DNA from 2 places in the Desulfosporomusa polytropa genome. Region 1 is predicted to be linked to the other one. Evidence: riboswitches for the same ligand, from Rfam matches in the RefSeq annotation. Region 1 holds a riboswitch; the other holds the start of a gene.

Region 1 (8,308 bases):
CTATCGCCAGAATACCGCCAGTAAATTTACTGATTACTACTCGTAGCCAGTTCATCTTCATCAAACCCAATATAATGCCTTTTATCTGTGGAATACCACTACCTGCAGACATAGGTTCTGTCTTAACAATCCAGTTTAGTATATAAGCAATACCTAGTAAACCAACAAACCACAATACTGTAAGCAGCCAAGAACCAGCATTCAGATGGTCATAGATAATACTGCGCAATAGTTCCGCTTGCTCAAGTAAATAGCGAAATAATACAATAATCACTCCGGTAATAGCACCAATTAAAATGCCTTCACCAAATAGTTTGAGACGAAAATCATGCCAATGAGTTAAAGCGTAATAAAATTTACTTGTGTTACGTGTATGCATAAAAAACTTCCTCTGGATAAACTTTGCAGTATGGCCTTGATAATAACATTATATATCAATATGAAATCCATGCCACATGCAATACACTTTATTTTGTCATTGGGTTTGAATATTGTCAACTAAAAATTCTCTTTTTGGAGGACTTGTCATTAACTCCGTTAATTTAGACCAATACACAATCTGACTGTCAACACAGCAATGCATCCAGCCTAGACGAATGCATTGCTTTATTTCGTTACTTGATGAACTGGGCAACGGTCTCCACTAATACGATCTAAAAAAGTAAGTTCATTATAATTTGAAGCCTCCTGAGGAGCGAACTTCAAAATTTGTTTCAAGCATTTTTTACACACTTTTTTACCAACTGAATTAATTAAGGCAGAAGACATCCCGAGTCGTTTTAACCGAACGCTCCGCTCTTCAACAGTTATAACAGGCATGTCTACTACGTCGTCACTGATCACCATTAATCCTGTTGACCCCTTAAACTCTGGATCACTACGTACTATACAAAGTTTATTCATTTTTCTAGCTAGTTTTTTATATTTCTCAATAAAGCAGAGTCTAATGCTTCCATCCATCATCATCGTGGTAGCTCTTTTATCTTTTAAAGCTTGAATTATTTCCGGATAAATAACTGCCTCAGACACTTGCTTTTTGGAGAGCAGTCTAATCACATTTTCCTTAAACTCACCTAAATAATACACTTTCTCATCATGCTTAAATTCTGTTATTCCATGCATTCCAACCATTAAAGCCTTTTCAAGCCTATCCTTTTGTCCCCACGCACTTATAGCTTCCGATCGAATGCCTTCATCCATAGGAATCCCCCACATTTTATAATCTGTTTATCAGTATTACACTTCATAGTTTTTACAATAAATAATTATTTATAAAAAACCAATTCCTTCAAAAAAAACACTTGACCCACCACCTGCCCTTTTCTAATCATATGCATAGTCTCAATTCCGCAAATTGTTTTCTCCACAGTCCCAAGACTATTAAATTCCAGCACTGGCTTAACCTTTCGTTGTGAACTCATTTCAGCAAAGCTGAAACATTGGGGGTTCAGGTGGAGAGTCTACTCCACCTGAACTGACGCCGCCTGTAGAGGCGGGAGTCTTGACTCAGCGATTAAGATAAATTGATGGTCTTGCTCTATGATGTTGTTCAAATACTTTACTTTCCTCAGCGTTGTTTTTACTGATATGCTCCCATCATAAATCAATTCGTAAATTGCAACTTCGGTTGCTGCATTATCTAGCTACCAAAGGCCAAAAGCGTCGTTAAAGTAAAATCAATACACCGGAATATTTTGTCTAAACATCTCAGCAATTATTGTTTCCATAGTATACAATCCTGGGGGTTGGCCAATAAGACATTTTACTGCAAAAATAGCCCCCTGACCAAATGCTCCCCTACTTATGCTTTCATGCTGCAACCGTATAGTTTGATTGGGCATCCCAAAGATAATTTCATGACGCCCAACGATTCCACCAACACGAATAGAATTTAGGTGTTCTTCCTCATTGAGACCAAGTAATTTCGCAATTTTCTTTGCCGTTCCAGATACTTCACGTTTTCCCTTAAAATGCTCCTCTACAATTTCAATATCTGCATGAGGCGCTATTTTTTGCAAAATTTGAGCTGCTACCATCAAAACGTTAATCCCTAGTGTAATGTTTGGAGAATATAATATCGAATTAAACTTTGCAAAGGATTTTATTAGATTGATTTCCTCCTGTTCATATTTTGAAATAGCAGATACAATTGGAATTCTTGCTTCCGCTACCTTTCTGTATAAATAAACCCCTGAAGAATTCGAAAAATCAACAAGGGCATCAACTGGCCTTTCATGAAAAAAATCATTATCGACATCCTCAACAGAAAAAATCTTACCTGCATCAAACTCATATCCCAACAATCGGCTTGCATATTTGTGACGGTCCTCATAACCTTTACGAATCACCCATGTCAATGCAAATTGACTGTCATTCAAGAATTCATTAACAATAACTTTTCCCGTTTTCCCAAAACCGAAAATACCAATTCTAATTTTTTTCAATACTAACTCCTCCTTAAAAACTGCAATTCATTAGTTTTTTGCTACCTTCTTCCTGCAAGATGGTAGCCTAACTGATAAAATCAGTCTTTGAGAAGGACACTAAAAAAACTGTTTTTTTAGTACTGGCAGGACTAATATATCCTTCTCTTTCAACGCCTACGAGGTTAGCTGACGGATTCGGGCAGAAAGAAATTGCCCTACCTGTTTCACAGGATTCACCCCAAAAACGGGTCCCCCGCTTCCACTAAAAGGAACTCGGCGATTGCCTTATGGATTAAGTAAAACTCCATAGCCGTATCACATGTCGCCTTCACATTTGAAACCAACCTCCTCGCATAAGTCATCTCTAAAAAGGCAAAGAGAAGCCTCTGGTGACAGGCTCCTCCATAAACATAATTATACTTTTCTATATTGTACATTATTTATTATAGTATCGTCAATTTATTTAATTCCATTTAATTGCAAAAAATATATTTTCTCCCAAATGGACGATTCATGCAAATATCGTATAAGCCTAGTCAGAACTAGCTACAAATGTAGTCCGTCCTGAACAGGTAATCAACCATCAGGACCTGTAAATGCAGTTGTGAGATCTCTATAGGAGTGTAAATTTGTCGCCGATTTCAATAGAAACAAGGCTTTTTTGGTGTTAGGACATCAAGTTTGCTGCATATATATCTTGAACTATATTTTACTATGATTATTGAGAACTAAAAAAGGGGTTGAGAAATTGGAACAATTTATTCACAATATAATTCATCATTTTCTGGTCTCTTTTGGTATAGTAGCAGGAGCGAGCAGCTGCGCTAGTCTTGCTGCGTTAGTGTGCAATAAGCCACCACTAAAAACAATGATTGATGTAGCTATATCCCTTAAAATCTGGGCTGTAGCCGTAAGTCTTGGAGGCACATTTTCATCCTTCGAAGCACTAGAACAAGGGATTTTTAAAGGTGAGTTAAAAGCAATAATTAGACAATTAACTTACATTATAGCAGCACTATGCGGTGCCAACATTGGGCAAAGCTTGGTGATTCTAATAAAAAGATGTGGGCAACTATGGACCCAATAAAAAAATCACGGCAGCGAATTTATGGAATATTTTTAGGAACTGGATTTATTTTAGGTATACTGATAGGTATTATTTTTATAACCTTAATTGTCAGCTATAAGATCGATGAATTTCATGAACAAGTTCACCATTTACAAAGTGCCATTGCTGACAGGGAAGTCCGATTACAAAAATTAGAAGAAGTGATTAATCATAGAAGATACCTCGTAAAAGATATAAACATTCGCCTAGAATTCGATGGTGATTACCTAGAACGACTTAGTCTTGAAAAAGCTCTTAAAGATAGATGTAATATTTTATTAGGGAAAGAAGTAAAAACAATTGATTGGGACTTAGTCATTGCAATGATCGATAATAGAATATTGCGCTTACAAAACATTGAATACCAGGCACATGTGAATAGACTTGTCATTGCCGAAGTAGTTCAACTTTGGATTTTAGTAAAACAAATATGATACTGAACAGTGAAAAGTTTGATAGTCCTTCCGCTTCTTCATGCAATAGCAAATCAACATGATTCCCCATCAAGCAATATCCATAAAGATCACAGTTACTATTTTGCGGTGTTTTATCTTGCCGTATTATTGCTGAGCAATTTGTGACCCTGAAGGTTAATTAATGGATTATTAACCGCTTCGAGTATATGCTATTATCTAAAATTCCAGTAAACCTGTCTCCTTCTAACATTTATCATCAATACGGTCAATCCTCAATAGTAAGGAAACAAAACAAACCGTCCCCTTGTATCCTTTTATACATATATCCCCCAAATATACATGCTAAAATTTGGGGTGAAACTGAATGTATATAGCAACGAATTATGGCCAGTATATATATAGCAAATAATCTAAGATGGGAGGCACATTATGGGAAATATTAATACGAGTAATAATCAGGATAATATTGCTATAACGCAAGAAGCATCCTATACAACTGGTTTGGACAATATAAGTCGCGCCATTCATAATCAACCTTTGAAAGAAAATAATAGCCAGGCAAATGAACGCCTATGGAATAACATCATAAATGATTTTGAGCAAATATATCCTCATATTGATGAAAAAGATAGGCAGAAAGTTGCAGCTTCTAGAGAAGGCATAGAAGACGTTGCTATTGTATAAAGTAGCCGACATACCCATTGATAGACTTACGAATCTTTTTGTTTAGCATGTGTGTAGGATAGAGACAAAAAATCTAATATTTGCTTCCGATTTATTATCATCCTAAACAGGAGATAGTAAACGTGGATGTGATGAGTAATTATCGTGTCAACCAATGCACAAATGAAGAGGTACTAAAATGGAATATTTTTTAGCACCTCTTCATTATTGTTTCAAATCAATTAAATCAAGACGAATTATCAAGTCAAGTACAGGAATTTGTCGGGTTGAATAACCAACTACACGAAGGTTTTACTATTTATTGTGGCAGTATTCGACAAGGGCTTCAATGAGTGCATCAATATCGCTTTTACTATTCATGGGCGAAAAGCTGATCCGTAGTGCACTGTCGGCCAAAGCGCGACTTAATCCGAGCGATTCCAGCACGGAAGGGCCTCTGGTATGATTGGACTTACATGCTGCTCCGCTGGAAATGTAAATATCCTTACCATCAAGATAATGCAGGACCGTTTCATTTTTTATTCCCGGCAAGGAAAAATTTACGATATGGGGAGCACCCTGTTTATTTGAATTTATAACCGCCCTAGGTAGTTTATCAGTTATGGCCCGGATGCAATAATCTCGAAGTCCGATCATATGCGGTATATCTTTGCGCAGATTAGAAAAAGTTAACCGTACTGCTTCACCGAAAGCAGCAATAAGCGGAGAACTCTCCGTCCCTGAACGCAGACCCCGTTCCTGCCCGCCGCCGAACATGATAGTATACATATTTACGCCCTTTTTCACATAAAGCGCGCCGGCACCCTTGACACCATGTATCTTATGCGCACTGATACTGATAAGATCGGCTCCAATGCTAGAAGCGGTGAATGGTAATTTCCCAAACCCCTGCACAGCATCACAGTGCAGCAACGCCGGAGAGCGTTTTCGTTTAATTATTGTTTTAATTTCATTTATGGGGAAAATGCAACCTATCTCATTGTTAACCATCATCGCACTTACCAGTACGGTTTGCTCATCAATGGCCCTTTCCATAGCTTCCATATCCAGTTGGCCCCCTGGCGCTGAAACATACTCCACCTCCCAGCCTTGTTTTTTCAGATCTCGTATCGTTTTAGTTACGGCAGCATGCTCAGCTACCGTGGTTACTATTCGTTTACCACGATTGGAATTAGCTAAACAAGCACCCATTATGGCTAGATTGTCAGACTCGGTGCCGCCAGAAGTAAAATAAATTTCTTCAGGTGCTACCTCAAGAGCATCAGCAATATTTCGGCGGGCTTTCTCCATTTCGAACTTGCTTTTCGCCCCTAGACGATGTAGCGACGATGGATTTCCGTATACTTCCGTAAGCATGTTCACAACCTTTTCCGTTACCTCCGGATATGGCCTAGTGGTTGCGCTATTGTCCAAATATATCTCTGACACTTTCCTACCTCCGTTCATTTCGTTACTTTCCGGCCAACCTACTGTTGCTATTGTGTATTATTCGATTATGTTTCAGCTACAATTTTCCCGATGTCAGTTATATCATATCCGCCAATGTTGCCAAATTCTTTTTTGAATGTGGCGGAACGGATAATCCTTAGCATGGTCATGACCTCATGTGTATTGAGGTCATCTTTTTTTATAATAAGCTGATAGCGTTCTTTTTTTATAGGGATAAATTCAATATTATCCACTTGTTTTGCGATTTTTTCATTTCCGATAGCAACATCCACCTCACCACTACTAACTGCACTGGCTACTGTCAAGTGAGATGATGTCTCGTTGATATAGCCATTAATCTTCATGCCGCTAATTCCAAGAAGTCTAAGATTCTCATCAAGTAGCACCCTGGAACCTGCGCCTTTTTCTCGGTTGATCATCGTAACGTCCTCACGCGCAAAATCACTCCACGTGTTAATGTTTTTCGGATTTCCTTTTGCAACATAGAATCCTTGCATTCTACATGTCAGATGGATAATGACAGCCGGAATCCCAGGGAGTAGTCTCCTTACATATGGAATATTGTACTGGTCTGTATCGCCATCCCACAAATGCGCTGCAGTAACCTGAACCTTCCCTTGATACAAGGAGATTAGGCTGTCATAGCTACCAATATACGCACGCAGTGCTGATACTCCATTTAATCTCAAATAGTTTGACAAAACATCTAAAATAACATCTTGCCCACAAATAATGAAGTTTTTGCTGCTTTGATTCGAATCAAACAATAAATCACTTTGGAGAAGCTCCTTGTTACTTGATGATACCTGCATACTTCTTGATTTTGCAATATAGTTATCTACATCTTCTTGTGTGAACCGAACTTTACGTCCGACTTTATAGGATGTGATTTCACCTCTTTTAATCAAATCATAGATTGTACTTTTACTAACATGTAAAATATCTGCCACTTGCTGTGTAGACAGTGCTTTATTATTATCCATTCATATCCGTCCATTCTATATTTATGTGTGATTTAATGTAATTATATATCATTTCGTATGTTTTTGCCACTAATCACTAGACTAAGTGCCTTTTAGTGATATAATTTATTTGAAATCACGTACAAATTACTACTTTTTCGCGTTTATATGCAGTTACGTATTGATTCGCACATTTTCAAGCAAGAAAGGAACGAGTTATGGTTAATTTATTACTTACTCTCTTGGCCGGGGGAAGTTTAGGTTTGGCATTTTATAAAATAAAAGTCCCTGGAGGACTTATGATTGGTGCCGTTCTTGGCGTAGCGGTGATAAATGTATTGTTTGGGGTTGCTCATATGCCAAATGAAGCAAAAACATTAGCCCTGATTATAGCAGGAGCGTTCATTGGTTGTACTGTAGAGAAAAGTGATTTAAAGCGTCTTCCTTACATTGCGAAACCGACTGCGCTTATGTTATTTGCGTTTTTAATACTTAATTTATTTGTAGGCACAATTATTTATTTAATCAGCCCTTTAGATTTAGTAACATCGTTAATGTCAGCGGTACCTGGGGGAATCAGCGATACACCGATTATAGCAGCAGACATGGGAGCCGATGCACCGAAAGTTGCGGTCATGCAAATGGTACGTCAAGTGCTGGGGATTGGCATATTCCCAGCGATGATTTTAGCTTATCATAACAGAAAGAAATTTATCGCAAACGTAGATAAGGAAACTTTTACCGCAAAACGAGGAAAATCAAGCACAAAATCTTGGCTAGCCTTTTCGGTAACAATGGTTGTCGCCGTAATTATGGGGGTTATCGGAAAATACTCAGGTATACCTGCAGGCGCATTTGTTTTTCCCATTATATCTGTTTTAATTTTAAAACTTATATTTGATTTCGCTTATCTGCCGCGTTGGGCAAAACAAGGGGCACAGATTTTAAGTGGCGCATATATCGGAAGTAGCATTACGATGGTAAATATCTCGGATATGCGACATCTTTTATTACCCATTTTGATAATTGTTATCGGTTATATTGCGAACTGTTTTATTACAGGTAAAATTATAAGCAAACTGTATGGATTTACCGGAAAAGAAGCGATGTTGATTACAACTCCCGCAGGTGCCTCTGATATGGCGCTAATTTCTTCAGATATAGGAGTACAAAACACAGATATCATTGTTATGCAGATTATACGCGCAGTTGTAGTAATGACATTTTTTCCGCAAATAATTAGTTTGATTTGCACCTTCTTTT
Region 2 (8,308 bases), 1.5 Mb from region 1:
AAGTTGTTAAACATATGGAGCAAATGTCATATCGTTTTGAACTTATCTTTGTTGATGATGGCTCAAGCGATGCTACTCCACTTATTTTGGAGCGTTTAGCTACTGCTGATAAGCGGGTGCGGGCGCTTATTATGGCTCGCAATTTTGGCCATCAGGTGGCTTTAACCTGTGGACTGGATCATGCCCAGGGAGAGGCGGTTATTACCATGGATGGTGATATGCAACATCCGCCGGAAATGATACCTTTACTAATTGGTAAATGGGAGGAAGGTTTTCAGGTTGTCCAAACCGTTAGGATAAATACCGAAGGTGTATCCTGGTTTAAGAACATTACCTCAGGTATGTTTTATAAGCTAATGAATGCCCTATCTAATGTCCAGGTTACAGAGGGTGGCTCTGATTTTAGATTGTTGGATAAGCAGGTGGTAGACAGTTTTCGGCGCTTTCGGGAACGAGCCAGATTTATTCGCGGCATGATTAGTGCGATCGGTTACCGTCAAACCAATATTGAATTTATTGCTCCTAAACGGTTTGCCGGACAATCTAAATTTTCATTAAAAAAAATGCTGCATTTTGCCCTTGACGGGATTACTGCTTATTCGAAAACACCACTTCGTTTTGCATTTTATATGGGCATTATACTGGGATTTGGCAGCATTGCCCTAACTATGCATGTTCTCTACATAAAACTCTTTACTGCTGAGGCTGTACCTGGTTGGGCAACAATTACCGCTAGTATTCTACTACTTGGGGGGGTGCAATTGGCGGGAATTGGTATTATTGGTGAGTATGTTGGACGGATATTTGAAGAAGTAAAACAGCGTCCACTCTACTGGCTGCGGGCTGAGATTGGCCAACAAACGGCAAAAAATAAAGAGTGAACTGTTGGTGAAAAAAATAGTTGACCTAATAAATGTAAAAAAAATACGGTTTTGGGAAGGAATTTTTAAGTTTAAGTCGAATAATAATAAATAAGAGCATTATAGAAAGCCGAATCCAGCTCAGGTACGGGGGAACCAAGTTAAGGGGGTGAAACTTGATAAGCGCCAGCTTTTCAAGTAGGGTGCCTGCAACCCTAACCCGTCAGCTAACCTCGGAGGCCAGTGAGAGGAGAAACCAATTTGCACAATTTTTCCAGGATTATTGTCGCTTTATGCCTCTTTTTAGGTACAACTGCTTTTGCCTATGCGGCGGGAACATATGAGGCTGGCGACCAGGGAGATGATGTAGCCGCTATTCAAGCTCAGCTGAATAATCTGGGTTTTAATGCTGGTACAGCAGATGGCGATTTTGGAACTCTAACGGTTAATGCTGTTAAATCATTCCAAAAAGAACGTGGTCTTGAAACAGACGGTGTGATTGGAGCGCAAACCTACCGTGCTCTGATGGGACGGGATATTCCAGCCAGTCGTGATTCCTCTACCGCTTCGGTAAGGCGTATCATACAGACTTCCTTGAGTTACAGAGGGGTACCGTATGTGTTTGGGGGGACGACCCCTGACGGTTTTGACTGTTCTGGTTTTACCCGCTATGTTTTTGCTCAGAGCGGTATTTATTTGCCTCGAATGGCTGATGAACAATTTGAAGTTGGACGGCATGTATCGTATAGTCGTCTTCAACCTGGAGACTTGGTGTTTTTTAGCACCTATACTTCAGGAGCATCTCACAGTGGCATCTATATTGGTGATGGTAGATTTATCAGTGCGACGTCTAGCAGTGGTGTAAGAATTGATAGTCTAGATAGTGGCTACTGGGGTTCATGCTATATTGGTGCTCGACGGGTGATGTAAACTAGAAAGGAAGGCATTGTTGGCCTTCCTTTTTTAGTTTAAATACAAGTATTAATGGGCGGATTTTTACATAAGTACTTGTATTTAATGCTAGTAACTGCGACAATATAAGTGGACAAGTTAAGCAGTATTAAGTGGAGATAGATTATGTTTAGTTTTTATTGGCGAAAGTTTATAGAACCATATTGGTTATTAGCTTTAACAGCTGTAATGTGTTTTATTGTTGCAAGTTTAGCGGGCTTGGCGGCGCCGCTGGTAGTTAAGATGCTTATTGACGATGCGCTGACCGGGGGAAATATTACGTTTTTGCATTTGATTACCGCGGGTATCATGATGCTATACCTCATTCGTGGTTTGTTTTCCTATTTTTATGGATATAGTATGGCTAAAGCTGCTAATAAGATGTTGGCTAAACTCCGTCAGGACATGTTTAGTAAGCTGCAATCGTTAGATTATGCCTATTTCATGAAGAATTCTTCCGGAGAGCTTATTTCGTTATTTACCAATGATCTTTCATTTATTCAACAGGCAGTTACAGTAGGCATTCCTGATGCTATTGTTGAGTCACTTAATCTGTTGGCTATCGTAGCAATTATGATTTATTTTGATTGGGAACTGGCTATGGTGACTTTTGCTACTTTACCATTTATCATTATTGCCATTAGCTTTTTTAATAATAAAATTGGCCGTTTAGGGGTAATTGTTGACCATACGCTTGCTAAAGTTACAGCCATTATTCAACAATCATTGCTATCGGTGATCATCGTGCAAAGTTATGTTCGGGAAGATTATGAATACAAAAAATTCAGTGACAAGATTCAGCAAGCAGCTAGTGATTTACTAAAAACTCAGCGATTAAGCGCAATTTTGGTAGCATTAGTAGAATTTCTTGCCGCTATCGGTTTAACTATTATCGTTTGGTACGGCGGTCGGGAGGTTATTCAGGGCGATCTGAGTATCGGTGGAATGTTTGCTTTTCTTGTTTATATTATCAATATTCCGATGCCTGTACGCAAAATCAGCCAAGCACTAACTTATCTGAAACTTGGTGTGGTAGCCTGGGGACGTATTAACAGCTTACTTAATGAACAAACTCCGTCTGTGGTTGATGGCTATTTACAGATGCCTAAGGCTGAGGGATTAGTTGAGTTTAAAGATGTGTCATTTGCGTACCAAACCGGCAACCTGATATTGGAAAATATCAACATTATTGCGCGGCCAGGTGAAGTGGTTGCTATTGTTGGACCCAGTGGGGCGGGTAAATCGTCATTTGCCAATCTACTCTTACGCTTTTACGATCCTAATAAAGGAACTGTTTATATAGATGGAATAGATATTAAAAAACTTAAAATTGGTGATTTGCGGCGACAGATTGGTTTCATTCAGCAGGAGCCGGTGTTATTTAACACCACTATTGTGGAAAACATTCGCTATGGCAGGCCCACTGCAACCGTAAGTGAGATTGAACAAGCAGCTCGGTTAGCTAATGCTTACGACTTTATTAGGGAGTTGCCACAAGGCTATAATACGATAGTGGGAGAATTGGGCGGAAATTTGTCTGGTGGTCAGCGCCAGCGGATTGCTATTGCCAGAGCGATAATTACTGAACCTGCCATATTACTTTTTGATGAACCGACCGCGGCCCTTGATGCTCATACCGAAAAACAGGTTATGTCAGCTATTCGGCAAACCTGCAGGGGACGAACAGCCTTTATTATTACCCATCGTATGTCAACAATTATGTCTTCAGATCGGGTGGTGTATTTGTCAGGCGGCAGGGTGGCAGAAACCGGCACTCATCAGGAACTTATTGATAAAGGTGGCTTATATGCTCGGGCAGTCCAGCTTGGCAACTTGTATTGCACATAAACTCGGAAAGTTAGATCATTATCCACATAATTAGGAGGTTTAGCATGAACTATAGTAGATCAGAAGCGTGGCAACTGTTACGTAGCCATGTTCAAAGCGAAGTGCTTTTAAAACATTGTTTAGCAGTTGAGATTGCGATGCGAGCCTATGCCGCTAAATTTGGTCAAGATGTTGAATACTGGGGGGCGGTTGGACTGCTTCATGATGTTGATTTTGAGAAATATCCCGATGATCACCCGAATCATGGTAGAGAAATTCTTACTGCTGCTGGCTATGACAGTCAGTTTGCCACAGATGTAGAGGCTCACGCTCGTGATTGGCAGCCAGAGCGGACACTACTGCAAAAAACATTATTAGCAGTAGATGAACTGACTGGGTTTGTTATCGCCTGCGCACTGGTGCGTCCTGATAAAAGTCTTGACAATTTAGAGGTAAAATCAGTTATGAAGAAATTCAAAGATAAGGCATTTGCTCGCGCTGTCAATCGTGAAACCATGACAACAAGTGCCGAAGCTATGAAAGTTGACTTTAAGGACCATGTTGCCTTTATCATTGAAGCACTCGCTCAGGCTGTGAAAATGCCTGAATACCAGGAACTACCGCTGATAGGATAGGTAACTAAGACCAAACATAAACTGGACATAAGCTGCATATAGATTAATGAGATAGCTAAGAGGAGAGAGAGAATGGTAAAAAATGTCCTTAATAAGCTTACTGTTAATTTGTATGACCTCGATGTCCGGAAACAATTATTTGAACATTTGATAGTACTATTGAAACGTCAAGACGGATTATGTTTGCGGCCAATTGTGGCACTCTGTATTGGTTCTGATCGATATACAGGTGATGCTTTAGGGCCATTAGTCGGTACCTATCTTGAAGAAAACACGGAGTGTAATGTGTATGGTACATTAGAACATCCAGTTCATGCAGGTAACTTTGTAGAGACGTTAAATAGTATAACGCACCGTTATCATCATCCCCTCATTATTGCCATTGATGCCTGTCTGGGGAAAAGTCATGAAGTTGATAATATTGAAATTTGGCAGGGCGGTTTGGCCGCAGGGATTGCAGTAGGCAACAGATTGCCTACTATCGGTGATATTTCAGTTATCGGTGTAGTCAATGCTCAAAGCCAGATTGGATATCTGGATCTACAAAGCACGTCCTTAGGCAAAGTGATGAAACTTAGTAAAGTTATTGGTGAAGCTATTACTGAGGCCCTTAATACGGTAGTAGTGGATAAAATGTCTATTTGTACGCAGTCAGTTGCTAAGTAAATACTTGAAACATAAACAGAACGAGATTGCCGAAAAAGCAATCTCGTTCTGTTTATGTTCGCTATTCCTCGGGAAACAGTCTATCCCACAGCATATACAGTACGACCAAGGTACCAGCAAAGAATATACCAATATCAGCAATATAATGCTCCATGCAAGTCACGCTCCTTTGAGCAGCATACATTTCCTATTTGAATTATATGGTACTTGTATTTCTAGCGCAAGTAGCGAGTAATAAAAATAAATTCTGCCAGGCACATTTTGCTTGTCTGCCCCATATGATGTAGTCGACAGACTTTTCGGGGGTGAATGACTAATGGCTCTTTCGTTTTTAACGGTATTGGCAACATCAATAATCAAAGGCATCACCCTACTTGTTTCTTACATAGCCAATAATACGTTTCCTTTACCGTTGTCAGAAAAAGATGAGCGTGTCTATTTACAGCGGCTAAAAGACGGAGATGAAGCTGCACGTAGTGTATTGATTGAACGCAACCTAAGACTGGTAGCCCATATTGTTAAAAAATTTGATAATACGGGCGAGGATGTGGATGATCTAATCTCCATCGGCACCATTGGACTTATTAAGGCCATCAATACCTTCGACCCGGCCAAAAAAATTAGACTGGCCACCTATGCCGCTCGCTGCATTGAGAATGAAATACTCATGCACTTGAGAAGTACTCGGCGCATTCGTACTGAAGTTAGTTTGTATGACCCGATTGGCGTTGACAAAGAGGGAAATGAGATAACTTTAATTGATGTGCTGGGCACAGCTCCTGATGTCGTGGGCGAAGCAGTGGAAAGTCTGTGTGAACAAGAACGGTTGACCCGTGAAATCCATCGTCTGACAGCACGGGAAAAATGGGTGCTTGAAATGCGTTTTGGATTACCTGACGGCAGGCGCAAGACCCAGCGCGATATTGCCAAAATTTTGGGGATTTCTCGCAGTTATGTCAGCAGAATAGAAAAACATGCTATTACCAAGTTAGGGAAGACGCTGTCGGCAGGTGATACTACACCTAAGTAGCGATTGCTATAGAACTATTTGGACAGCATTGAGCAATAAAGAAGTTTGCAGGCGCAGGTGGTGATGAGAAGAGCCAAAGAACTGTTTTTACAATTACTCTGGCTCTGTGACAGTTATACTTACTGGGGCGCTTCTTCTTGATTTATATAGAGAAATAGATACCACTTCCTGGTGATAGTTTATCCTAAAAATTAAATGCCAAACAACGGTGGATAAGTTAATTTTTTGTGTTAGCATGGATACTGTAGACGAACTAAACGATATTTATTTGGAATTGTTTGAGCTTATCGGTAAAGATGCGATGCTCAAATTGTTTAAGCATTTTCGCGGGGATAAAATAGATTGCCCTATGTGCCTATATCGCCCAGAATTTATTGCCGACCTTGCGAAGCCACTTGGCCTGAAGTTGCAGGTTTGGGGAAGGCACTTCCCAACAAACAGTTTTTGAGTTTTCCCATAAGGGAAAATCTCAAAAACGTGCAACCGTGGCCACGGTTGCACTGCTTGCTGTTTAGCGGAATCCCGAAAATGATGCAATAATGGGAATTTGACAATTTAACGATATGATGTTACTCTCTATATAATTATTGGAAAAATAACAGATAAAAAGGAAGGAGCATGTCTTATTACTAAACGTTCACCAGAGTCGGAATTGTGCATAGCAGGGGCTATCGCATAATTCCAACATGAAGATAGTCCTTGCGTAATCCTATTCTTTTCGATAATAGGAGGCGCACGATGGGCTATATCAATGCAAATTGTGTATTGCCGGACGATTTAATCGTGGCAATACAACAACATATTGACGGCCAGTATCTTTATATTCCCCGTAAAGCAGAGAGCAAAAAGAAATGGGGCGAACTTGCAAATAGCAAGTATTTTCTGAATGAGCGAAACACGGCTATTTTTGCGGAATATCAAGCTGGTGTATCTGCTCAGGAATTGGCAAGTAAATATTATTTGTCACCAAAGACTGTATATAAGATAGTAGCTGCAAAAAAATATGATAAATAAATCTTGAAAAGACGGCATGACATACTAGATGTGTCATGTCGCCTTTTTGTTTGTGTATCGTTTAGTAGGGAGCTTTTATAAAATGAGCGGAGTATAATTTAGCTATAAGATTATTTTACGCCTGTGTACCTGGCATGAAAAAAGATTGCCATGATAACCTGCCGAAAGAATTGCTTCTCTCGTGGACGCCGGAGCAGCTTATCTATCTGAGAGATACTGCTTATTGGACAGAAATCGTAAATAGCAGCCGGAATGCCGAAGTTATTTCCGTGTACGAGATGGAAAGCAACGAGGAAGTTTGGGCGGATTGTCTTATTTCAAATAACTCCTTATAAACAAAACATGACTTCATATGGTCATTGGCTATAGTGGATAGGCAGTCGATTTTATTTACTTCCGCACTGGTCTGATATACTTAAAAAACCGTTCCGGATTATGATAAAAGTAAATTATTCTGCCGGGGGAAGTATCTAAGCAGTAACCAGTGCCTGCAAAATCAAAAGTTGCCATTGCCTTTTCAATCTTTTCCTCTACACTACGATTTTCCTGCTCATAATCGAATGGCCCGTGTTCAAAAACAATATACTCCGCTTCGGGAACATCAATCATAAGCATTTGTGGTGGTACTTCGCCTTCATAATCAAAAGGAAGACGTACACCATAACACTCTGTACGTGGAATACCCCAATCGCAGAGTCTGCCGTCCGGGTCATTAATGTACGCCATAATCTGACCGCTGCCGCTGTTAGATTCGCTCCCACCATCGTCATCCAATTTGCCCTTGATACTATCGAGTAAGCCGCAAATTGTTTCGCAGTCCTGTCCCGGAATAAGACTTTGCTTTTGCCAAAAATCCCAATACCCATTACTCTCATAGTTTTTAATGTGCAAAAATTTGTGTGCGGGAATGGTTATAAAATAAATTTTAACATCATCTGTAGATTTCATCATACCAATCTCTCCAAATCCGAAAAAGTAGCGGTCGAAAGGGTTTATTTTTGTACGAAGAACAACAGGCTTAGGCTTTTTTCGGTATTCACTTGGAGTTACACCATATGTTTCCTTGAAAGCTCTGGTATAAGCTTCATGTGATGAAAAGCCATAATCAAAAGCAATATCTAAAAGGTTTTTTTCACTATCCCGAACCTCTTTTAGTGCAAAGGCTAATTTTCTATGACGCAGATAATCCCTAAATTGCATGCCCGATATTTCTTTGAATTTTCTCGTTGTATAAAATTCGGAATAACCCAGCCTGCGAGAAAGAAAGCGTAGTGTCAAGGCTTCGTCATTATAATTTTTAATACATTTGTCAATTTCATCAACGA

The links. A riboswitch is a leader RNA that binds a small molecule or an ion and turns the genes downstream of it on or off. The one in region 1 is predicted to bind cyclic di-AMP.
Region 2: linked by a shared signal. The riboswitch ahead of ACZ449_RS04795 (C40 family peptidase) and the one ahead of ACZ449_RS12270 (4-hydroxy-tetrahydrodipicolinate reductase) in region 1 are both predicted to bind cyclic di-AMP.

What each region holds. Positions count from the first base shown of each region.
Region 1 covers NZ_AP042400.1:2,222,716-2,231,023, forward strand. Annotated here, with positions in the region: gene ACZ449_RS12260 (ClC family H(+)/Cl(-) exchange transporter) at 1-379, opposite strand, end outside; gene ACZ449_RS12265 (DUF1694 domain-containing protein) at 607-1,200, opposite strand; gene ACZ449_RS12270 (4-hydroxy-tetrahydrodipicolinate reductase) at 1,677-2,444, opposite strand; cyclic di-AMP (ydaO/yuaA leader) riboswitch at 2,584-2,715, opposite strand; gene ACZ449_RS12275 (YtrH family sporulation protein) at 3,175-3,513, shown strand; gene ACZ449_RS12280 (hypothetical protein) at 3,501-3,968, shown strand; gene ACZ449_RS12285 (hypothetical protein) at 4,380-4,634, shown strand; gene ACZ449_RS12290 (cysteine desulfurase family protein) at 4,929-6,062, opposite strand; gene ACZ449_RS12295 (substrate-binding domain-containing protein) at 6,128-7,066, opposite strand; gene ACZ449_RS12300 (AbrB family transcriptional regulator) at 7,264-8,308, shown strand, end outside.
Region 2 covers NZ_AP042400.1:672,816-681,123, forward strand. Annotated here, with positions in the region: gene ACZ449_RS04790 (glycosyltransferase family 2 protein) at 1-881, shown strand, start outside; cyclic di-AMP (ydaO/yuaA leader) riboswitch at 979-1,117, shown strand; gene ACZ449_RS04795 (C40 family peptidase) at 1,140-1,790, shown strand; gene ACZ449_RS04800 (ABC transporter ATP-binding protein) at 1,938-3,659, shown strand; gene ACZ449_RS04805 (HD domain-containing protein) at 3,704-4,273, shown strand; gene yyaC (spore protease YyaC) at 4,346-4,939, shown strand; gene sigK (RNA polymerase sporulation sigma factor SigK) at 5,256-5,969, shown strand; gene ACZ449_RS04820 (CD3324 family protein) at 6,708-6,983, shown strand; gene ACZ449_RS04825 (helix-turn-helix transcriptional regulator) at 7,374-8,308, opposite strand, start outside.